DNA from 3 places in the Nordella sp. HKS 07 genome. Region 2 is predicted to be linked to each of the others. Evidence: predicted binding sites of a transcription regulator. Region 2 holds the regulator's gene; each other region holds the start of a gene.
The links. The regulator LexA, encoded in region 2, represses DNA repair genes until DNA is damaged. The targets are predictions, from matches to a motif close to TGTTCNNNNTGTGTTCNG.

Region 1 (7,595 bases), 710 kb from region 2:
GGGGATGTCGATGAGCGAGTAGGAGGAGGACGGCATTTCCGACATGCGGGCGCCCAGGAGCACCAGGAGATCGGCCTCCTTGACGCGCGCCGCCAGCCTGGGGTTCGGCCCGATGCCGACATCGCCGACATAATTGGGATGATCGGACGGGAAAAGATGGGCGCGGCGGAAGGAGGTGGTGATGCCGACGCCGAACTTCTCTGCAAAGCCGATGAGCGATTTCTGCGCCTCGGCACTCCAGCGCGAGCCGCCGAGGATGAAGAGCGGCTTCTTCGCGTCGCGCAGCAAGTTGGCAAAGCGGCTCATGTCCTGCGGCGCCGGCGCGGATTCTGCCGGTATCACCTTGGGGGCGTCGGCGACGTCCGCCATCTCGACCAGCACGTCTTCCGGAAGGGCGATGACGACCGGGCCCGGGCGGCCCTGGCAGGCGACGCGGAAGGCGCGCGCCACCAGCTCCGGCAGGCGGGCGGCGCTGTCCACTTCCACCACCCATTTCGCCATCGAGCCGAAGAAAGCCTTGTAGTCGACTTCCTGGAAGGCCTCGCGCTCGCGCATGGCGCGCTCGACCTGGCCGATGAACAGGATCATCGGGGTCGAATCCTGGGCGGCGATATGGATGCCGTGACTGGCATTGGTGGCGCCGGGGCCGCGGGTGACGAAGCAGATGCCGGGCCTGCCGGTGAGCTTGCCATAGGCTTCCGCCATCATCGCGGCACCACCCTCGTTGCGGCAGACCAGCACGTCGATGCTCGCGTCGTGCAAGGCATCGAGCACGGCCAGATAGCTTTCGCCCGGCACGCAGGCGAGCCGTTCGACGCCCTGAACCAGCAACTGGTCGACCAGGATCTGGCCGCCGCTTCTCTTCGTCATGTCAGTTTCCCCGGCAATCTCTTTGATTTGCGCATCGGATTTATCCGAAAACCGCTGCGCACTTTTCGGTCCGATGCTTTAGATATCAAACTTCACGCCCTGCGCCAGAGGCAGCGCATGGCCGAAATTGATGGCGCTGGTGACGCGCCGCATATAGGCCTTCCAGGCGTCGGAGCCGGATTCGCGGCCGCCGCCGGTTTCCTTCTCGCCGCCAAAGGCGCCGCCGATTTCGGCGCCGGAGGAGCCCATATTCACATTCGCCAGGCCGCAATCGGAGCCCGACGCCGAGAGGAAGCGCTCGGATTCACGCAGATCCGTGGTGAAGATCGCCGAGGACAGGCCCTGCGGCACGCCATTATGGAGAGCCAGCGCCTCGTCGAAATTCTCATAGCGCATCACATAGAGAATGGGCGCGAAGGTCTCGGCGAGGACAGGGCCGGTCTGGGCCGGCATCTCGACCAGTGCGGGGGCGACATAATAGGCATCGTCGCCGCCCGGGCCTTTCACGCGCTTGCCGCCATGCACTTTGCCGCCGGCGGCGGCAGCCGCCGCGAGCGCTTTCTGCATCGCATCGTAGCTGCGCCTGTCGATGAGCGGGCCGACGAGGGTGGAGGCCTGCATCGGATTGCCGATCGCCACCGTTTCATAGACCTTCTTCAGGCGCGGCACGAAACTGTCATAGACGCTCGCCTGCACGATGATGCGGCGCAGCGACGTGCAGCGCTGGCCGGCGGTGCCGATGGCGGCGAAAGCCGTGGCGCGCAGAGCGAGATCGAGATCGGCCGACGGACAGAGGATGGCGGCGTTGTTGCCGCCGAGCTCCAGAATGGCGCGGCCGAAGCGGCGGGCGAGGCGCTCGCCGACGATGCGGCCCATGCCGGTAGAGCCGGTGGCCGAAACCAGGGGCACGCGCGGGTCATCGACCAGCGCTTCGCCGACATCGCGCCCGCCAATGAGCAGGGTAACGAGATCGGCCGGGACATTGTCCATCCGCGCGGCGGCGCGGCGGAACAGGGCCACCGTGGCCATGGCGGTCAGCGGCGTCTTCTCGGACGGCTTCCAGATCACCGGATTGCCACAGACCAAAGCGAGAGCCGCGTTCCAGGACCAGACCGCGACGGGGAAATTGAAGGCAGTGATGACGCCGGTGGGGCCAAGCGGATGCCACTGCTCCATGAGGCGGTGATCGGCGCGCTCACTCACCATGGTGAGGCCGTAGAGCTGGCGCGACAGGCCGACGGCGAAATCGCAGATGTCGATCATCTCCTGCACTTCGCCCAAGCCCTCGGACAGGATCTTGCCGGTCTCGATGGTGACGAGGCGGCCCAGGCCTTCCTTGGCGGCGCGCAGCTCATTGCCGAGCTGGCGGATCAACTCGCCGCGCACCGGGGCAGGGACGAGGCGCCATGTGCGGAAGGCTTCCGCCGAACGGCCGATCGCCGCCTTGGCTTCCGCCGCATCGGCGAAGCGGACGCGGGCGATGACTTCGCCCGTAATCGGCGAGTGGATTTCGGTATTGCCGGCGGTGAGGCTATCGGCAGGCAGACCCAGTTCGGCAAAGAAGGCCGCGACATCGCGGCTGAGGGAAGTCGGGGCTTCAGGCTTGTTCATCATGCGCTCCAAGTGACCGGCGCTTCTTCTAGAGCAAGAGCGGTGGAGCGGAAAGTGCGCTGCGGTCTCAGGATGCTCTCATGCGCAAAAGTCATAAGGTGGGGCGGCGCCCGCGAGGGTTGTTCGGTTCCGAATCGGGACTGCACGTAAAAGTGCACGGCGAGGCGGGTACCACCTGTTTGGCTCCCTGTCTCTCTGTTCGCTTTATGTTTCTTACTGCGATGGCGAGGCTCCACCGGCGTTCGCCAGATGTTTTTTGGGCGCGTGCCGGGAGTATTTCTGGAACTAAATTCGTCAGGAAGCACTGTTTTGTTCCCTTCTGTTCTTTTTCAGTTCCGGTCCCCCCCCAACGCTGCTCTATAAAAATCAATGATTTAATGTCGTGGGCGGTTCAACTTACCGCTTGCCATGAGAACAAAAAAAGTACATAGTGAAGACATCGCCGCTGACCGAGACTCATTTGCACCGGCGTAACCCTTGTGAAATAAGGAGCGCGACGATGGGGCAGGCAAATCTTAAGGTAGTCGAGAATACAGGTATGGATAAGAGCAAGGCTCTGGATGCGGCGTTGAGCCAGATCGAACGCGCTTTCGGCAAGGGTTCGATCATGAAGCTGGGCGCCACCCAGTCGCTCGATATCGCGGCGATCTCGACGGGCTCGCTTGGCCTCGATATCGCGCTTGGCATCGGCGGCCTGCCCAAGGGCCGCGTCATCGAAATCTACGGGCCTGAATCATCGGGCAAGACCACGCTCGCGCTGCAGACGGTGGCCGAGGCCCAGAAGAAGGGCGGCATCTGCGCCTTCGTCGACGCCGAACATGCGCTCGATCCGGTCTATGCTCGCAAGCTCGGCGTCAATGTCGACGATCTCCTGATTTCGCAGCCCGATACTGGCGAGCAGGCGCTCGAAATCGCCGACACGCTGGTGCGTTCCGGCGCCATCGACGTGCTGGTCGTCGATTCGGTCGCGGCCCTGACGCCGCGCGCCGAACTCGAGGGCGAAATGGGCGATTCTCTGCCGGGCCTTCAGGCCCGCCTGATGAGCCAGGCGCTGCGCAAGCTCACCGCCTCGATCTCGAAATCGAACTGCATGGTCGTCTTCATCAACCAGATCCGCATGAAGATCGGCGTCATGTTCGGCTCGCCGGAAACCACCACCGGCGGCAATGCGCTCAAATTCTACGCTTCCGTGCGCCTCGATATCCGCCGCATCGGCGCCATCAAGGAGCGTGAGGAAGTGGTCGGCAACCAGACCCGCGTCAAGGTGGTCAAGAACAAGGTGGCGCCGCCCTTCAAACAGGTCGAATTCGACATCATGTATGGCGAAGGCATCTCCAAGGTCGGCGAACTCGTCGATCTCGGCGTCACCGCCGGCATCGTCGAGAAGTCCGGCTCCTGGTACTCCTATAATGGCGAGCGCATCGGGCAGGGGCGTGAGAATGCCAAGACCTTCCTCAAGCAGAATCCCGACGTGGCCAATGCCATCGAGCAGGCGATCCGGGCCAATGCCGGCCTGATCGCGGCCAAGATCACCAACACCTCGGCTGAGGACGCCGACTGAGCTCACGGCGCCTTCAAATCAAGATTTCCGGCCTCCCCTCACATCCCCCAGGCCGGCTACTGGTGTGAGCCTCACACCGATGGCGTCCTCCTTGCCCCGGGAGGGCGCCTTTTCGGCGTGATCGGCCCGTCAAAATGCGGCCCGAGAGGCCATGTCTTTATAGACATCACCACGCGCAATCCTTAAAACAGCGCACCCCGATTTCAACTTTGGACCCATCTCATGACCGGCCTCGCGCAGATCCGCTCCACCTTCCTCGACTTCTTCCGGAAGCAGGGTCATGAGGTCGTGGCCTCCTCTCCACTCGTGCCGCGCAACGATCCGACATTGATGTTCGCCAATTCGGGCATGGTGCAGTTCAAGAACGTGTTCACCGGGGCGGAGAAACGCCCCTACAGACGCGCCACCACCGCGCAGAAATGCGTGCGTGCCGGCGGCAAGCACAACGACCTCGACAATGTCGGCTATACCGCGCGCCATCACACCTTCTTCGAGATGCTCGGCAATTTCTCCTTCGGCGATTACTTCAAGCCGGAGGCCATCGAATGGGCCTGGACGCTCGTCACCAAGGATTATGCCCTACCCAAGGACAGGTTGACCGTCACCGTTTATTCGGAGGACGACGACGCCTTCGATCTCTGGAAGAAGATCGCCGGCCTTCCCGAAAGCCGCATCATCCGCATCCCGACCTCGGACAATTTCTGGGCCATGGGCGACACCGGCCCGTGCGGACCGTGCTCGGAAATCTTCTTCGACCATGGCGACAAGATCGCGGGCGGCCCTCCGGGCTCGGCAGATGCCGATGGTGACCGCTTCATCGAGATATGGAATCTCGTCTTCATGCAGTTCGAGCAGGTGACGAAGGATGAGCGCATCACGCTGCCGAGACCCTCGATCGACACCGGCATGGGGCTCGAGCGTATCTCGGCGGTGCTGCAGGGTACGCATGACAATTACGAGACCGACCTGTTCCGCTCGCTGATCGCGACGATCGTGGAAGAAACGAATGTGCCGGCGGACGACAAATACAAGGCGTCGAACCGGGTGATCGCCGATCATTTGCGCGCGTCGTCCTTTCTCATCGCCGACGGCGTGCTGCCCTCCAATGAGGGCCGCGGCTACGTGCTGCGCCGCATCATGCGCCGCGCCATGCGCCATGCCGAGCTTCTGGGCGTCAAGGAACCGCTGATGTGGAAGCTCGTGCCCGCATTGGTGCGCGAGATGGGCGGCGCCTATCCCGAACTCGGGCGCGCCGAGGCGCTGATCGAGGAGACGCTCAAGCTCGAGGAGACGCGCTTCCGCAAGACGCTGGAACGGGGCCTGCGCATCCTCGATGACGAGTCGGCGTCTCTCGGCAAGGGCCACGTCTTTTCTGGCGAAACGGCCTTCAAGCTCTATGACACCTACGGCTTCCCGCTCGATCTCACGCAGGATGCGCTCAAGCCACGCGGCATCGCTGTCGATGTCGAGGCTTTCGACAAGGCGATGCAGAAGCAGCGCGAGGATGCGCGCCAGGCCTGGAAGGGCTCGGGCGAGGCCAAGACCGACACGATCTGGTTCGATATCCGCGAGCGCGTCGGGGCGAGCGAATTCCTCGGCTATGACACCGAGCAGGCGGAAGGCGTCGTTCAGACCGTCGTCACCGAGGGCAAGGAAGTGCCGGAGCTCAAGGCGGGAGCCAAGGGCGCGATCGTCCTCAATCAGACTCCGTTCTATGGTGAATCGGGCGGCCAGACCGGCGATCACGGTGTGATCCGCTCAGGCAGCGGCGCGCTGTTCCGCGTCACCGACACGCAGAAGCGCGTCGGCGATCTCCTGGTCCATCAGGGCGTGGTCGAGAAGGGCGCCTTCAAGCCCGGCGATGCGGTCGAGCTCGATGTCGATCATGTGCGCCGCTCCGGCAACCGCCAGCATCATTCGGCGACACATCTCCTGCATGAGGCGCTGCGCGAGACGCTCGGCTCGCATGTGGCGCAGAAGGGCTCGCTCGTCGAGCCCGATCGCCTGCGCTTCGACTTCTCGCACAACAAGGCGTTGAGCGCCGAAGAAATCGCCGCCGTCGAGGCGATGGCGAATGCGATCGTGCTGCAGAACGATCCGGTGACGACGCGGCTGATGAGCGTCGATGAGGCGATTGCCGAAGGCGCCATGGCGCTGTTCGGCGAGAAATATGGCGATGAGGTGCGTGTCGTGTCGATGGGTGTGCGGCCCGAAGGCAACCGGCGCATCTATTCGCTCGAACTGTGCGGCGGCACGCATGCGGTGCGCACCGGCGATATCGGCCTCATCAAGGTCGTCTCGGAAAGCGCCTCTGCGGCGGGCGTGCGCCGTGTCGAGGCGCTCGCCGGCGAAGCGGCCAAACGCTATCTCGACACCCAGGATAAGCGCGTCCACGCGGCGGCCTCGGTGCTGCGCGTGACGCCCGCCGATGTCGTGCCGCGCATCGAGGCGCTGCTCGATGAGCGCAAGCGGCTCGAGCGCGAGCTCGCCGAGGCCAAGAAACAGCTGGCGCTCGGCGGCGGATCGGCCAAGGGCGATGACGGCATCACCGAAGCGGGCGGCGTCAAGCTGATGGCGCGGGTGATCAAGGGTATTAACCCGAAGGACATGAAGGGCCTCGTCGATGACGGCAAGGCCAAGCTCGGGTCGGGCGTCGTGGCTCTGGTCGGTCTCAACGACGAGGGCAGAGCGGGCATCATCGTGGGCGTCACCGAGGATCTGATCAAGCGCTTCAACGCGGTCGACCTCGTGCGCATCGGCTCGGAAGTGCTGGGCGGCAAGGGCGGCGGCGGACGGCCGGACATGGCGCAGGCCGGCGGTCCCGATGCGTCCAAGGCCGAAGCGGCATTGCAGGCCATCAAGGACGCCGTCGCGGCCTGATCCATTTGAATGTATAGTCCTTTCCGCCGCGCTCCCGAGATCGCGGCCGAAAGGAAGCGTCGGATGGCGTCGGTCTCCGCCCGCCGCAGGGCGTATGAGATCATCGAGCCTGGGATCAAGCGCGACAGGCCGGCGCTATGGTTCGAACGCGCCTCGATCCTGATCATCCTGGCAAGTGTCGCGGTGGCTGTCGCCTCGACCGTCGAGGGGCTCGATCTTGGAATTCTCCGCGACCTGTATGCCGGCGAGTTCGCTTTCGGCCTGTTCTTTCTCGGCGAGTATGCGGCGCGCCTGTGGACGGCGCCCGAGCATCCGGTCTTCGGCGGCGAGAATGGTCGCGGTGTTGCGGCCTTCATGCTCAGCCCGCTGATGCTGCTGGATGCCGCCGGTCTCGTTCCGCTGTTCCTGCTGGTGGTCAGGCCGCATGCCCTGGCGCCGATCCTGATCTTCCAGGTGCTGCGCTTCTTCCGCCTGGCCCGCTATTCGCCGGCGCTCGCCACCGTCGGCAGGGTGCTTTCGAGCGAGTGGCGGCCGCTGATGGCGGCGGGCCTTATCGGGCTCGGCCTCCTGCTCGTCGCCGCGACCGGCATGTATCTGATCGAGCATGACGTGCAGCCCGTGAATTTCGGCAGCATTCCGGCCGCCATGTACTGGGCAGTCGTCACCGTCGTCA
Region 2 (7,595 bases):
GATCTGCCGGGCCATCGCGATGGTTCTGAGCTCGACGCCGAGCTGGATCGCCTTCGGCCAATAGGTGAGATCGACCGAGGCCTTGGCCTTGGGAATGCAGCCGATGAGGCATGGCCCGCAATGGTTGCAGGCATCGCGCCCGTCATGCGGGATGGAGTTGATCGCCGCGTCGACCGGCCACCAGTGCCAGCCGAGATCGCTGAAGGCGCGCGCCGCGCGATTGGCCACGGTCCCGAAAGAGAGAGGCGGCATGGCACGCCGGCTCTTCGGTGGATAGGCCGGATCGCCATCGAGGCCTGCCACGCCCATGATCTCGTCATTGAGATCGTACCAGGGCTCGAGATCGAAATAGTCGAAGGGCCAGTCGTCGGCCACGCCGTCGAGGCTGCGGACGCGGAAATCGGAGGGGTGGAGGCGTGGAAAATGCGCCGCCCAGGCGACCGTCGAGCCGCCGACGCCGTTCCACATCAGCGGCTTGAATACGGAGTTTTCCTCATCGACGGGATAGTCGTTGGAGCCACGATAGCCGCCCGCTCTGAGGCGCAGATTGGGATTGGAGGCCCAGTCCTCCATGATTGCGCGCTGCCAGCGCATGGTCTTGGCCGGCATCCGGAGCGGATCGGGCCAACCGCCGCGCTCGAGACAGACGATCTTGAGATGCGGGGACCGGCGCTTGAGCTGCCAGGCGAATGCCGCCCCGCCGCAGCCAGAACCGATGATCACGACGTCGACGGGATCCAGGCGTTTTCTTGTCATTACCATAGAAGATAAGCGGGAATTGCGTGTGAGCGCAAACCCGGACATAAGCTTGGGGCCATGTCAGACCGCAAACGACCTGTCGGCCCTGTTGTTGATCCCGTGCCACCGGGACTGGCCCCCGATCAGCGCCCGCTGTTCGGCCGCTGGACTAGGCTCGAGCCGGTCGTCGCCGCCCTACATGGCCGAGACCTCTACGAATCCTTCGCCACGAGCGATCCGGACGGGGCCATCTGGACCTATATGGGATATGGGCCGTTCGCCGATTTCGCGACCTTCGAGGCCTGGCTCGCGAAGCAGGAGGAGAGCCGCGACCCATGGTTCTACGCCTTCATTCGCCGTGACACCGGCAAGGCCGCCGGCATGGGCGCTTTCATGCGGCTCGATAAGGCGAATGGCGTGATCGAGATCGGCCATATCTGGATGGCGCCCGCCTTGCAGCGCACCCGCGAGGCGACGGAAGCCATTTTCCTCATGATGCGTCACTGTTTCGACGATCTGGGCGTACGCCGTCTCGAATGGAAATGTCATTCCATGAATGCGCCGTCCCGCAAGGCGGCCGAGCGCTTCGGCTTCACCTATGAGGGCATTTTCCGCCAGCATCTGATCGTCAAGGGCCGCAACCGCGACACGGCCTGGTATGCGATGATCGACAAGGAGTGGCCGGCCATGGCGGCCAGATTCCAAGCCTGGCTCCATGATGAGAATTTCGATGCGCAAGGGCGGCAGAAGAGCCCGCTAGGCGGCTGAGAAGGCCCTAGCCGGCCCCGGGTTGCAGGTCGGGTGAGCGGGTGTTATTGAGCGCCCCTGTTTTCCAGAAGAGTTGAAACATGTCGGTCGATCAGAAAACCGTGCGGCGTATCGCGCATCTGGCGCGCATCAAGGTGAGCGAGGAGGATGTGCCGCGCCTCGAAGGCGAGCTCAATTCGATCCTGCATTGGATCGAACAGCTGAACGAGGTTGACGTCGCGGGCGTCGAGCCTTTGACCTCCGTCGTCGCCATGAAGATGAAAAAGCGCCAGGACGTGGTGACCGACGGCCATTATGCCAAGCAAGTGACGCAAAATGCCCCCGCGGCCGAAGACGAGTTCTTCATGGTTCCGAAAGTGGTGGAATAATTCTCGATGACCAATCTTACCTCCCTGACCATTTCCGCCGCCCGTGACGGCCTGAAGAAGAAGTCCTTCTCGGCGCGCGAATTGACCGATGCGTATCTCGACGCGATGGCCAAGGCGCGCGTCCTCAACGCCTATGTCGTCGAAACGCCGGATCAGGCGCGCGCCATGGCGGCTGCTTCCGACGCCCGGATCGCCAAGGGTGAGGCGGGGACCCTCGAAGGCATACCGCTCGGCATCAAGGATCTCTTCGCCACCAAAGGCGTCCATACCCAGGCGGCGAGCCATGTGCTCGACGGCTTCAAGCCGACTTATGAATCGACCGTCACCACCAATCTGTGGCGCGACGGCGCCGTGATGCTGGGCAAGCTGAACATGGACGAGTTCGCCATGGGCTCGTCGAACGAGACGAGCTACTACGGCAATGTGATCAACCCCTGGCGCCGCAAGAATTCCAATGCGGCTCTGGTGCCGGGCGGATCGTCCGGCGGCTCCGCTTCGGCGGTTGCCGCGCATATCTGCGCCGGCGCCACCGCCACCGATACCGGCGGCTCGATCCGTCAGCCCGCCGCTTTCACCGGCACCGTCGGCATCAAGCCGACCTATGGCCGCTGCTCGCGCTGGGGCGTCGTTGCTTTCGCCTCGTCGCTCGACCAGGCGGGACCCATCGCACGCGATGTGCGCGACGCGGCGATCCTGCTCAAGTCCATGGCGAGCGTCGATGCCAAGGACACGACGTCGGTCGACCATCCGGTTCCGGATTACGAGGCCGTCATCGGCAAGCCGATCAAGGGACTGCGTGTCGGCATCCCGAAGGAATACCGCGTCGACGGCACGCCGGCCGAGATTGATGCTTTGTGGGACAGAGGCGCCAGGTGGCTGAAAGAGCAGGGCGCCGAGATCGTCGAGATCTCGTTGCCGCACACCAAATACGCACTGCCGGCCTATTACATCGTGGCGCCGGCGGAAGCCTCGTCCAATCTCGCCCGCTATGACGGCGTGCGCTATGGCCTGCGCGTGCCGGGCGACGACATCCTGTCGATGTATGAGAATACCCGCGCCAAGGGCTTCGGCCGCGAAGTGCAGCGCCGCGTGATGATCGGCACCTATGTGCTCTCGGCCGGCTACTACGATGCCTATTATGTGCGCGCCCAGAAAGTCCGTACCTTGATCAAGCAGGACTTCGACAAAGCCTGGGACAAGGTGGACGTGGTGCTCACCCCGGCGACGCCGAGCCCGGCCTTCGCGCCCGGCGAGATCACCGATCCGGTGCAGATGTATCTGAATGATATCTTCACCGTGACGGTGAACATGGCGGGCTTGCCGGGCATCTCGGTGCCGGGCGGCCTGTCGGAGCAGGGACTTCCCATGGGGCTGCAGCTCATCGGCAAGCCCTTCGACGAAAAGACGTTGTTCCAGGTCGGCCATGCCATCGAGGAAGCGGCCGGAAAGTTCGAAGCGCCGAAATGGTGGTGACCTCATCCGCTGCGGGGGATGAGAGGCATTCGATCCCCCAGCCGGCATGAGGTTTGATGCGACGCTATCCGCTCCGGCCGGCCCCCATATGCGTGATCGTCTCGAATAGCGCGAGATAATCGGGCTCGATCATCGCGATGGGTCTTCCCGCGGCTTCCGCCAGCTTCTGCTGATAGACCAGGAACTTGCCGGACGGCACGCTCGCCACAGCTGCATAGGCCGGATCGGCCATTGCCTCCTCGAGCGGCACAAACTCCACGCCCTCGTTGATCAACTGACCGAACAGCTCATCGGCGATATCGGCGAAAAACGGCAAGGTGTGTCCGAGCGTGATGCCTGTGATTTCCCGTCCAAACCACCGGCGCGCGCTCAGATTGTCATAGCGCAGCTGCGCCAGCGAAAACTCCAGAAATGTCCGCCGGACAAGAGCCGTTCCCTCATGATAGCCCTGCTCGCGGCAGTTGAGATAGGCCCGGTTCCAGCGCCACTCGTAAAGCCAGCTCGTGACCTCTGCCGTCTCGTAGTTCTGCGCGGCGAGAAAGTTGCGCAGCGTATCGCGCTTTTCCTCTGTGTCACCCCAGTAACATAGTGGGTGCCGGAAATAGCGTTTCGGCGCCGTTGCCAGCCATGGCATCAGGCAGCGTTCTCCCAAATCGATGTCCTCCATATAGGTTTCAGCGGAGACGTCGTTCAGTTCGATGTGACTGTGCGTATGGTTCGCGACGTGATGGCCGTCGGCAACCCAGCCATCCATAATCGCGCTGAATTCCGGGTGCTTGATGAGGGACCATGAGTTGGCGAAGGCATATACGCCTTTGATCTTGTGACGGTCGAGCGCCGCCTTGATGTCCTCGACTATTCCGGCGGCAGAATAGCCCGGCGGGGGATAGGACATAGGCCAGAGGGGCAGGTCATCAAGCGTGAAGGCCATCTTCATGCACGTCTCCGCTTCTCGGTGACCGGGAATAAACATTCCTCTAAGTAATAATCGGATTCAAGCGGTCTCGGCGCATGCCCATGCCGTTGGACAAAAAAGAGCCGGGCGGATTGCGCCCGGCTTGTCACGTCCGCCCAGAATGGACAGAGATCAATATTTGCGGATGAGTCCGACGAGGCGGCCCTGCACATTCACGCGATCGGGGCCGAAGATACGCGTCTCGTAAGCCGGATTGGCGGCTTCGAGCGCAATCGAATCGCCCTTCTTGCGGATCCGCTTCAGCGTCGCTTCCTCATTGTCGACGAGCGCCACGACGATGTCGCCATTGGTGGCGCTGTCGCCCTTGCGGATGAGCACCGTGTCACCGTCGAAGATGCCGGCATTGATCATCGAGTCGCCCTTGACCTCGAGCGCGAAGTGCTCGCCCGAGCCCAGCATTTCGGGAGGCACGGTGATATTGTGCGAGTGATCCTGGATGGCCGAGATGGGGACGCCGGCGGCGATCCGGCCCATCACCGGCACAATGGCCGCCCGCGGCGCGCCACTGCCGGCATGCGGGATCGGCTTCACCTTGCCGAGATTGCCTTCGATGACATTGGGACTGAAGCCCGGCCGTTTGGCTGTCAAGAGGCTGGGGCTGTGGGCGTCCGGCAGTTTCATGACTTCGAGCGCCCGCGCCCGGTTGGGCATGCGGCGGAGAAAGCCGCGCTCCTCGAGCGCGAGGATCAGCCGGTGGATGCCGGATTTGGACTGCAGGTTCAGCGCTTCCTTCATCTCCTCGAAAGAGGGGGACACGCCGTCTTCCTTAAGCCGCTCGTTGATGAAAAGGAGAAGTTCCAGTTGTTTGCGTGTCAGCATGGCGTGACCTGTTCAAAGAACGTTCCGGGGAAGTCGATCAGCAAGAATCGGAACAAATACAAAACGAGAATAAGCGTTCCCGTTTGGTTCGGCAAGCTGAAACTGGTCGGTCGTTCAAAAATCGAGCGGCAACAGGTCGATAAGGTCGCCTGAGGACGCGGCCGGGGCGAAAGGCGGCCGGACGATGAGGCCCTGCGCCTCGGTGAGGGCGCGCTGCATCGACGAGTCCTGAACCGCCAGGGGGGTGGCTTCGTAAGCGCCATCGCTGCGGCGCGCGACCCGGGCGCGAAGATAATCCTGTCTCAGATCATTGGCCGGCAGATCGCATCCAAGCCGGGCCTTGACGATGTCGTCGGTCGGCGGAAGACCGAGCAGGGTGAGAAGCAGCGGTTTGAGGAAAATCCGCGCGCAGACGAACGCTGAGACGGGATTGCCCGGCAGGCCCAGAATCCGTTGCCGGCCCTTGCGGGCGAACATGAGCGGTTTCCCGGGCCGGAGCGCGATTTTCCAGAAATCGAGCTCTATTCCCTCTGCCTTGAGGGCAGCCTGTACAAGGTCGTGATCCCCGACCGAGGCGCCACCGGTCGTCAGAAGGATATCTGCGCCGGCCGCCTTCCGGACGGCCCTGGAAATGGCTTTGATATTGTCCGGGACGATGCCCAGGTCGATCGCATCGCCGCCATAGCGGCGAACAAAGGCCACGAGAGCGAAGCTGTTCGAGGAAACGATCTGGTCGGCCCTGGGCATGTTGCCGGGGGAAACCAGTTCATCGCCGGTCGTGAAAATTGCGACCCTCGGCCGCTTCGTGACCGGAAGCTCGGGCCAGTTCATTGCTGCGGCCAGTCCGATCTCGCGGGCCCCGAGAAGGGTCCCTCTGCGGAGCACGTCCTGGCCCCTGGCAAAGTCTAGGCCCTTGCGCCTTATATGCTGGCCCTCGAATTTGGCGGCCACGGTGATGTCGACATGGTCATTTGCGGCTTCGGTACTCTCCTGGATGACCACCGTGTCGGCGCCCTTGGGCACCGGCGCCCCAGTGAAAATCCGCACCGCCTGGCCGGACTTGACCGTGCCCGCGAAGCCGTGACCGGCCGGGGCGGCGCCGATCACCGCGAGCCGGGCAGGAACGGCGGTGACATCGGCAAAGCGCACCGCATAGCCGTCCATAGCGGAAGCCGGGAAGGGGGGCTGGTCGCGCCTGGCCTTGATATCGGCGGCGAGCACCCGGCCGGCGCATTCATGCAACCGGACAGTCTCGCGCGACAGCGCCCTGGCGCCTTTCAGGATGCGGTCCTTGGCCTCGCCGACCGGCATGAGCGCCATTTTGTCAGTCTCCGGTGAAATGGCCGGACTTGCCGCCGGACTTCTCGATGAGGCGGATATCGCCGATGCGCATGGCGCGGTCGGCCGATTTGCACATGTCGTAGATGGTGAGGCAGGCGACCGACACGGCGGTGAGCGCCTCCATCTCGACCCCGGTCTTGCCCTCGACCTTGACGGTGGCCTCGACCTCGATGGCCGAAGCCTTGGCGTCGGGCGTGAAATCGACCGTGACGCCCGAAATCAGCAGCGGATGGCAGAGCGGGATGAGCTCGTGGGTCTTCTTGGCCGCCATGATGCCGGCGATGCGCGCCGCCGCCAGCACATCGCCCTTCTTGGTGCGGCCTTCGGTGATCATCGCCAATGTCTCGGCATTCATGGCGATGCGGCCGCGCGCGGTGGCGAGGCGCGTCGTCACGTCCTTGGCCGAGACGTCGACCATGCGGGCGTGGCCCTTGTCGTCGAGATGGGTGAGCTTGCTCATGTCCGCTTCAGGATAGCACGGGTTGCTTCGGCGACATCCTCCTGCCGCATCAGGCTCTCGCCGATGAGGAAGGCATTGACGCCGGCCCGCGAGAGCCGGTCGAGATCGCCGGGCGCGAAGAGTCCGCTTTCGCCGACGATCAGCCGGTCCTTCGGCACCATGGGCGCCAGGCGCTCGGTCGTCGCCAGCGTCGTCTCGAAAGTGTGGAGGCTGCGGTTGTTGATGCCGATGAGCTTCGTCGAAAGCTTCAGCGCACGCTCGAGCTCCTTCTCGTCATGGACTTCCGCCAGCACATCCATGCCCCAGTCGAAGGCGGCCGCCTCGAGCTCACAGGCGAGCGCATCGTCGATCATCGCCAGGATGAGGAGGATGCAGTCCGCGCCCCAGGCGCGTGCTTCCGCAACCTGATAGGGATCGAGCATGAAATCCTTGCGCAAGGCGGGAAGCTGCGTGACCGCGCGCGCCGCGCCCAAATATTCCGGCGCGCCCTGGAAGGAGGGCGCGTCGGTGAGCACGGAGAGGCAGGCGGCCCCGCCATCCTCATAGGCCATCGCCAGCTGTGGCGGATTGAAGTCGGGCCGGATCAGTCCCTTGGACGGACTGGCCTTCTTGATTTCGGCGATGAGCGCCCACTGGCCTTGCGCAATCTTCG
Region 3 (7,595 bases), 2.5 Mb from region 2:
ACGGCGGCCAGGAATTCCGCCTCCTCGGCTAGATCCGGATAGGCCGGCCGCAGGATGCCGCGCAGCCTGCCCTTGCCGCGCAACCGTCGCTGCACATCGAAGAGATCGGCCTTCACGCGCGCCGCACCCGGCTCATAGAAACAGGCCTCGATGATGCCGGCCGCCTCCGCCTGAGCCTTGAGATCGCTGCCTTCATACCAGGTGCCTCCGGTCGGGCGCGCCACCGAAGGAATGATCGCGACTTTGACGTCCTTGCGCACGCTGGCGCGGATCTCGGTGATGAGCGATGTCACGACGCTCATGCGCCAATGCAGAAACTCGACCAATCCGTTGTCGCCGAACATATCGGCATGCCAGAAAGCCTCCGCCATGTCGGCTGGAAAATCGACGTCACTCGCCAGATAGTCGCTTACATCACGTGCGACCTGCGCCTTCAATCGCGCCGCGTCGATCCCCGCCTTCTCGGCACCCTTCACGCAGTGATCGCAGAAACACAGGCCCAGCATGCCGTCGAGCCAGCGGTTGGACGCGTTGAGCGCGAATTCATGGTGATAACCATGCGCATAGGGGAGGAAGCCGGCTGCCTCGACCGATATCCCCGAAACGCCGTAGCTTTCGGTCACATCCTTTGCGAGGCCCAGTGCATATGCGCGTGAAGCGGGGGCCGAGGGACAAAGGTTGTAAATGTATTTGTCGCCGAAGGCATTGGTGACCGCGGCTTCGGGGTGCGCGCTGCCAAGCGGCGTATTGTGCAGCAGCACCAGCCAGACATTGACCGCCATCCGGCCGGCGTCAACCAGCTCGCGCAGGACATCGCGCTCCTTCAGCATCGCATTCGCAATCGGCTTGATCGCGCCATAGCGGGCATGATCCGCACGGAAATAGACCGTGCCGTCCTCGGGAAAATAGACCTTGCCCGAGCGTCCATGCGGCCTGAGGAACTTGCCGGCATGATAGCTGCCGGCGATGGTCACCGTGTCGAGACCGAGCTTCAGGAACTGGTCGGCGGCTTTGCCGACACCTTCCTCGGCGAGATCCCAGGCATAGGTGTAGATGGCCCTGTAGCTCATGAAGCGGATTGTCCGGATGTGGGGCGCGGCAAGGGTTAGGTCCCGAACCAGCCTTCTTTGAGATAATGCATGTATTCGAAGACGGTGTTGTGCTTGCGGATGAACACGACTTCCAGGAAGTCGCCGACGATGAAGGGCGGGATCAGGATCTCCTGCCCTTCGATGTGAGGCGCCAGCGCGGCAACCCGGAAGGCGATATGCGGATTATTGCGCACGACATCGGGCACGGTCGTCCCCTCCGCATAGCGCAGGAACTCGATATGCTCAGGGTGATTGCGCGGATTGGTCACCCACACACGGCTCTGCTCCACCCAGTTCTCGTCGGGCTGGGGAATGGTGGTTGTGATGCCGACATGATCAAAGACGAACATGGGCCCCGTTCTCCGGATGGAAGGAATGAAGCTGGCGGCGGCCGATCAAGGCCGCCGCCGCTTGTCTTCAAGAGCGCCGGACGTTCAGACGGAATCGTCGCGGCGCTCTATTTCTTTGTTTTGCGCATCGGATTATCCGAAAACCGCTTCGCATGGCCGGGTCAAGCCCGACCACAAGCTTTTCGGTCCGATGCTTCTAGAGATTAGCCTTGATCGCCTCGACATCCACCTTCTTGTAGTCGTCGGAGAGCGCAAAGCCTTCGGCATCGGCCTTGACCTTGGCTGCATCGAAGGAGTTGGCAGCGTCGACGAGATCGTTCTTGACCACATCGGCGACCTTGATGTCGCCCTGGATCTGGCCGATCTCCTTCGCCGTATCGAAGAAAAGCTGCCAGCTTTCCGGAATGTGGTAGCCCCATTTCTTGCGCTCGTCCCAGCGGCCGGCGAAGACATTGGCGAGTTGCATCATGGACTCCGTCGCGACGGAGGGATTCATCTGCGAGGACAATCCCGGGAACTGCTCCATAACGATCTGCGTCGCGGCGCGCGGATTCTGGCGCCCGTATTCGAGGCCGGCTGCCCAGCCCTGGAGATAGCGGGCATAGAGGTCCTTCTTCGCCGCATCCTCGAAATCCGCCTTGCGGATGACGAAGCTGTTGGCCGGCAGCTTGGAGAAATTGCGGCCGAGGAAATAGTCGAAATCGAGTCCCTGGCCTTTCCACTGGGCGCGCCAGCCTTCCCAGGACAGAGCCGCGTCGCCATTGCCCTGCGAAAGGACGGTGCCCCAGGCCGGCCAGCCGCCATCGACATATTTCACCTTGGAAATGTCGACGCCCGCCGCCTTGAGCATGGGATCGCAGATCGATTGCCAGCCGGCGGAACCCAGCACGATCGTCTTGCCTTCGATGCCTTTGATGTCGGCCGGCTTCTCGCCCTTGCGGAAGGCGAAGTCGAACACATCGGCGCCGCCCATATGGAAGACCGAGACCAGCGGAATGCCCTGCGCCAGGCCCAGCGAGAACACGCCGGGTGAGGGATAACCCATATCGGCCTGGTTCTGATCGACGAGCTTGACGCAGGCCGTCGCGTCGGACGGACCGGGCTCAAGCGTCGTTTCGATATCGCCGAAATAGCCGTATTTCTTGCCGACCCAATAGGGATAGTCGTCGAGTACTTCGATGGTGCCGCGCGGCGAGACCCAGCGCACCGTATCCGCCGCATGGGCCTTGCGGGCACCCAGGCCGCCCAAGGCCGCGACCGAAACGCCCGCGGCGGTCAGGCTCAGCAGGCGGCGCCGTCCAATCATCATGCGAGTCATGTCTGGTTTCCTCCGTTATGTGCTGTCGTGTTATCCGGTCACGCACTTCTCTTTCTTGTTTTGAGTCCGAGCTCTCCGTTTACGCCTCCCAGCTCGCCCATTTCTTGCCGATCCAGTAAAAAAGCACGTAGATCGATATGCCGATGATGGCCAGGATGAGGATGATGGCGAAGAATTGCGGCATGCGGATCAGGGCCGAGTAATAAGTGAGGCGGTTGCCGAGGCCTTCCGCACCCCCCACCATCTCGGCGCCCACCGTGGTCAAGAGACCAAAGATCGAACCGACCATGAGACCGACGATGATCATCGGCATCGCCATGGGTATGCGGATCTTGGTGAAGATCTGGAAGGTCGAGGCGCCGAAGGAGCGGGCAAGCGCGATCTTGGCGAGATCGACGCGCCGGAAACCGGTCGCCGAATTGATCATCACCATCGGGCCGGAAGCAAGCGCCACCGCGATGATGCGCGGCTCGCTGCCGAAGCCGAGCTTGAGAATGAGGAGCGGCACCAGCGCCAGCATCGGTGTCGTGACCAGCAGCAATATGTAAGGCGTGACGATCTTCTCGACGAAGGGAAACTGGGTGATGACGGCGGCAAGGATGAAGCCGATCGAGGCGCCGATGGCGAATCCCGTCAATAGTTCATAGAGCGTGATGAAGAGATGCCACTGGATGAATTTCCACTCGGTGAACAGCGCCGTGACGATCAGGCTCGGCGTGGGCAGCACATATTGTGGCACATTGAACCATTTGAGCAGGAACTCGGCGCCGCCGATGATCACCACCGCCACCAGGATGATGACCAGGGTCTCGACCTTGGTGCGGTGATCGCCGAGGCCCAGGGACGCGCCCGACAGGCCGACACCGTCGCCGCCTCCGCCGGCCTTCTTCCGGTTGAATTCCGGAATCTTGTCGCCCAGCGCCTTGTCCACCTCTTATTCCTCCCTTGAGCGATGTCCCGATCGTTTCCGAATTGTCTTGGAGCAATCCTTATTGCCAAAGTCTGTAGTTTTGGCGGGATGTGCTCTAAGTGATCGCCAGCCCTTCACTGGGGCTGCGACCGTGATCGATGCTCGCCTTGATATGCAATACGCGTTCGATGAAATCCGGCCGCGTCTGGATCTCGACCGGACGCGGGCGCGGTATGTCGATGTCGAAGATGGTGGCGATACGCCCGGGCCTTGCCGACATGACGGCGACGCGGTCGGCCAGGAAGATCGCTTCCGAAATGGAATGGGTGACGAAGGCGATGGTCTTGCCGGTCTCCATCCAGATTTCCTGGATGAGCAGGTTCATCTCGTCGCGGGTGAAGGCGTCAAGCGCGCCGAACGGCTCGTCCATCAGAAGCAGCGACGGGTCGACCGACAGGCTGCGCACGATGGAGGCGCGCTGCTGCATGCCGCCCGACAATTCGCGCGGGAACTTCGTCTCGAATCCTTTCAGATTGACGCGTTCGAGCAGCTTGTTGATACGCGCCTGATCGGGTGGCTTGCGCTTGAGCTCGAAGGGCAGAGCGATATTGGCGGCAAGATTGCGCCAGGGGAGAAGATTGGCGTCCTGGAAGATCATGGCGATCTCAGGATGCGGCTTGGTGATCTTCTCATGCCCGAACCTGATTTCGCCGCTGGTCAGTTCGTGCAGGCCGCCCATCGACCAGAGCAGGGTCGATTTTCCGCAGCCCGAAGGCCCCAATATGCAGAGGAACTCGCCGTCTCGTACATCGAGCGACACATTGTCGAGCGCATGCACCGCGCCGGTGCGGGTCTGGTAATATTTTGTGGCGCCCGCAATGACCATCTTGGGCGCTGTCTTGTCCGAAGCGCTGGGTACGCTGCGCATAGGCGTCGCATCCATCATGTTTCCGGCCCTCGACGACAATCGTGTCGTCGCTTTTTCTATTTTGTCAAATCATGTTACAAAATTTCAGAGTCTGCAATAGCCTAGTGGCACGCATTAGCCGACCCGTGGTGAGGAAGCGAGTAAAATTGCGCCGCTACGAGGTGATCGCTTGCTCGATGGTCAAAAGCCTGTAATTTATTTACGAAACAGACCGGGGCCACAGGACAGGAAATGGCGCGGCGACGCAGCGAGAATTCAGGCGAGCAGCCACCGGCGATCGACATCGTCTCGCGCATCGAGCGTATAGAAAGCGATTTGTCCCCGTCGGAGCGCCGCGTCGCGGCGATCGTCGGGCGCGACTACGAAGCCGCCACCCGCATGACGATCGCCGATCTCGCCAGGAAGGCGAAAGTGAGCCAGCCCACCGTCACCCGCTTCTGCCGCTCGGTCGGCTGCGGGTCCTTCGCCGAATTCAAGATCAGGCTGGCGACCACGCTCACCGTGGCGTCGGCCTATCTCAAATCGGACCGCGCCTTCAACGATGATATCGGCCAGCTCGCCCAGACGATCATGATGCGCGCGGCGGGCTCGGTGCGCGAATGTCTCGACCAGCTCGACACGAAGACGATCGGCCAGGCGATCGCGGCTTTGGCGGAAAGCCGGCGGATCGATATCTATGGCCAAGGGGGCGGCTCGGCCGCCATGATCGAGGATGCGAAACTGCGGTTATTCCGCTTGGGGCTCGCGGTCTCCGCCTATAGCGACGGGCATCAGCAGCGCATGTCGGCGGCGACGCTGAAACCCGGCGACACGGCATTCGCGATCTCCAACAGCGGCCGCACGAAGCCGGTGATCGAGGCGATCGAGATCGCCCGCTCCTTCGGCGCCCGCACCATCGCGCTGACGCGGCCGGGAACGCCGCTCGCCAAAGCCGCCGATATCGTCATCGCGATCACCATCGCCGAGGGCGACAATGTGCTGGTGCCGACGCCGTCGCGCTATGCGCATCTGGCCGTGATCGACACGATCGCCGCCGGCGTCGCGGTGAAGCTCGGCGCCAAAGCCCGGGAGGCGCTGCGCCGCGTGCGCTATACGCTCGCCCGCATCGGCGTCGCCATCCCGACGCCCGCGACCGACCCCACGCCCCTGATGCGGGCGCGGGATCCGCAGGAGTGAGGCGGGAGGCCTCGAAAGCGAGCGATTCCAGCAGGATAGGCTGAATCCGGATCAGCGGGCTTTCATGTTGTTTTTGTTCTCTTTTCGTTCTAATAGACTCGCATGGAATTTGTCCCGGCGATCCCTCCTCAGCCTGCCCGGCGGCGGCCCGCAAAGCCTGCCAGCCTGGAGGAATTGCGCCGGCTTCTCGCCCCGCCTCTCGGCCGTTCGGCTAAAAGCCGGTTCTTCTCCTTCGAGCTGCCGCTCGACAAATATCTGCCCCGGCAAGGCCTCTCGCTCGAAAGCCTGCATGAGATCCATGCCGCGACACCGGAAGACCTGCCGGCGGCTTTCGGCTTTCTCGTGGCACTCACGATCTCGCTCAGTTCCTCAGAGCCGGTCTTCGTCATCGGTTCGGCGCAGAGCCTTGCCTCCGCCGGCCGGCTTCATGGTCATGGCCTGAACGCGCTCGGACTCGATCCCGGTCGCGTCACTCTTGTCGAGGCGCGCAACGACAAGGATGCTTTCTGGGCGATCGAGGAGACCCTGCGCTCAGGCGCAGCCCCGGTGACGCTCGGACTCCTGGCGCAGAATTTCGATCTCAAGACGAGCCAGCGCCTCAGCCTTGCCGCGCGCGAGGCGAAGCGGCCGCTTTTGCTACTGCGGCCGCCTGGATCGGGTGCCGCGAGCGCGGCCGAGACGCGTTGGCGGATCGCCTCGGCCCCGGCCCGGCGCGATACGACGGGCGGAATTCTGGATTTGTGTTGGCGCGTGATGCTCGAGCGCTGCCGCAATGGGTCGAGTGGTGAGTGGGTGTTGGAGTGGGTAAATGCGTCGCATCGTTTCCGTCTGGCTGCCACGATGGCCCGTCCTGCGCTTCCTGACAGCGCAGGGGCCGTCGGGCGATATAGCGCCTGACCGGCCTTTCGTCCTGACCATCGAGGCGTCGGGTGGCCCGCGCATCGCCGCCACGAATCCGGCCGCCGAGAAGCTCGGTCTGTTCGCCGGCCAGGGCTTGAGCGATGCCCGCGCCAAGGCCGGCGGCCTGCTGCAGGCCCGCTTGCTCGAGGCCGACAAGGATGCGCAGGCACTCCGCCGCCTGGCGCTGTGGGCGACACGTTATGCGCCCGCCGTCTCGCCCTGGGGAAGTGAAAATGGCGGTGACGGATTCTTTCTCGACATCACCGGGGCCGCGCATCTCTTCGGCGGCGAGGATGCCTTGCTCGAGGACCTCATCACGCGTCTCGGCAAATTCCATCTCAGCGCGCGCTGCGCCATTGCCGGCACGCCGGGCGCGGCCTGGGCGCTTTCTCACCATGGCGCCGCTCTGCCGCTTTCCTTGGCCGAAGGGCGGGAGAAAGAAGCGCTGAGCCCGCTTCCCATCAGGGCCTTGCGGCTCGGTCCCGAAACCCATGAAGCCTTGCACCGCCTCGGCTTCAAGCGCATCGGCATGCTCATCGACGCGCCGCGCGCGGCCTTCGCGGCGCGCTTCGAGAAGGAGCTGCTCATTCGCCTCGACCAGGCCTTCGGTCTCCGGCCGGAGGCCTTGCATTATATCGCACCACCGCCCGTCTATCATGCGCAACGCTCCTTTCTCGATCCGATCTTCACGCAGGAGATCGTCGTCGCCACGGCCAGGAAACTCGTGGCACGTCTCGTTCCCGCTCTCGAGCGCGACGGCGTCGGCATCCGCGCTCTGCGCCTCGGCCTCTATCGCGTCGATGGCGAAATGCGCCAGCTCGATCTGGGGCTTGCCGCACCGACGCGCGACCCGGCTTATATCGCCCGCCTCATCACCCTCAAGCTCGACGGCCAGACGCGCGGGCTCGAAGCCGGCTTCGGT

Region 1: a site for LexA is predicted at 2,892-2,909, ahead of recA (recombinase RecA). Genes of this name have one in related genera too.
Region 3: a site for LexA is predicted at 5,848-5,865, ahead of G5V57_RS15710 (ImuA family protein). Genes of this name have one in related genera too.

Annotation. Positions count from the first base shown of each region.
Region 1 covers NZ_CP049258.1:6,525,573-6,533,167, reverse strand. The annotation lists gene G5V57_RS30965 (thiamine pyrophosphate-binding protein) at 1-870, opposite strand, end outside; gene G5V57_RS30960 (aldehyde dehydrogenase family protein) at 949-2,481, opposite strand; gene recA (recombinase RecA) at 2,981-4,042, shown strand; gene alaS (alanine--tRNA ligase) at 4,265-6,922, shown strand; gene G5V57_RS30945 (cyclic nucleotide-gated ion channel) at 6,986-7,595, shown strand, end outside.
Region 2 covers NZ_CP049258.1:5,815,789-5,823,383, forward strand. The annotation lists gene G5V57_RS27365 (GMC family oxidoreductase N-terminal domain-containing protein) at 1-723, opposite strand, end outside; gene G5V57_RS27370 (GNAT family N-acetyltransferase) at 817-1,506, shown strand; gene gatC (Asp-tRNA(Asn)/Glu-tRNA(Gln) amidotransferase subunit GatC) at 1,587-1,874, shown strand; gene gatA (Asp-tRNA(Asn)/Glu-tRNA(Gln) amidotransferase subunit GatA) at 1,881-3,347, shown strand; gene G5V57_RS27385 (polysaccharide deacetylase family protein) at 3,412-4,284, opposite strand; gene lexA (transcriptional repressor LexA) at 4,435-5,142, opposite strand; gene glp (gephyrin-like molybdotransferase Glp) at 5,257-6,462, opposite strand; gene moaC (cyclic pyranopterin monophosphate synthase MoaC) at 6,467-6,943, opposite strand; gene trpC (indole-3-glycerol phosphate synthase TrpC) at 6,940-7,595, opposite strand, start outside.
Region 3 covers NZ_CP049258.1:3,351,459-3,359,053, reverse strand. The annotation lists gene G5V57_RS15740 (hypothetical protein) at 1-1,070, opposite strand, end outside; gene G5V57_RS15735 (hypothetical protein) at 1,106-1,441, opposite strand; gene G5V57_RS15730 (ABC transporter substrate-binding protein) at 1,638-2,759, opposite strand; gene G5V57_RS15725 (ABC transporter permease) at 2,839-3,690, opposite strand; gene G5V57_RS15720 (ABC transporter ATP-binding protein) at 3,785-4,597, opposite strand; gene G5V57_RS15715 (MurR/RpiR family transcriptional regulator) at 4,829-5,773, shown strand; gene G5V57_RS15710 (ImuA family protein) at 5,948-6,670, shown strand; gene G5V57_RS15705 (DNA polymerase Y family protein) at 6,582-7,595, shown strand, end outside.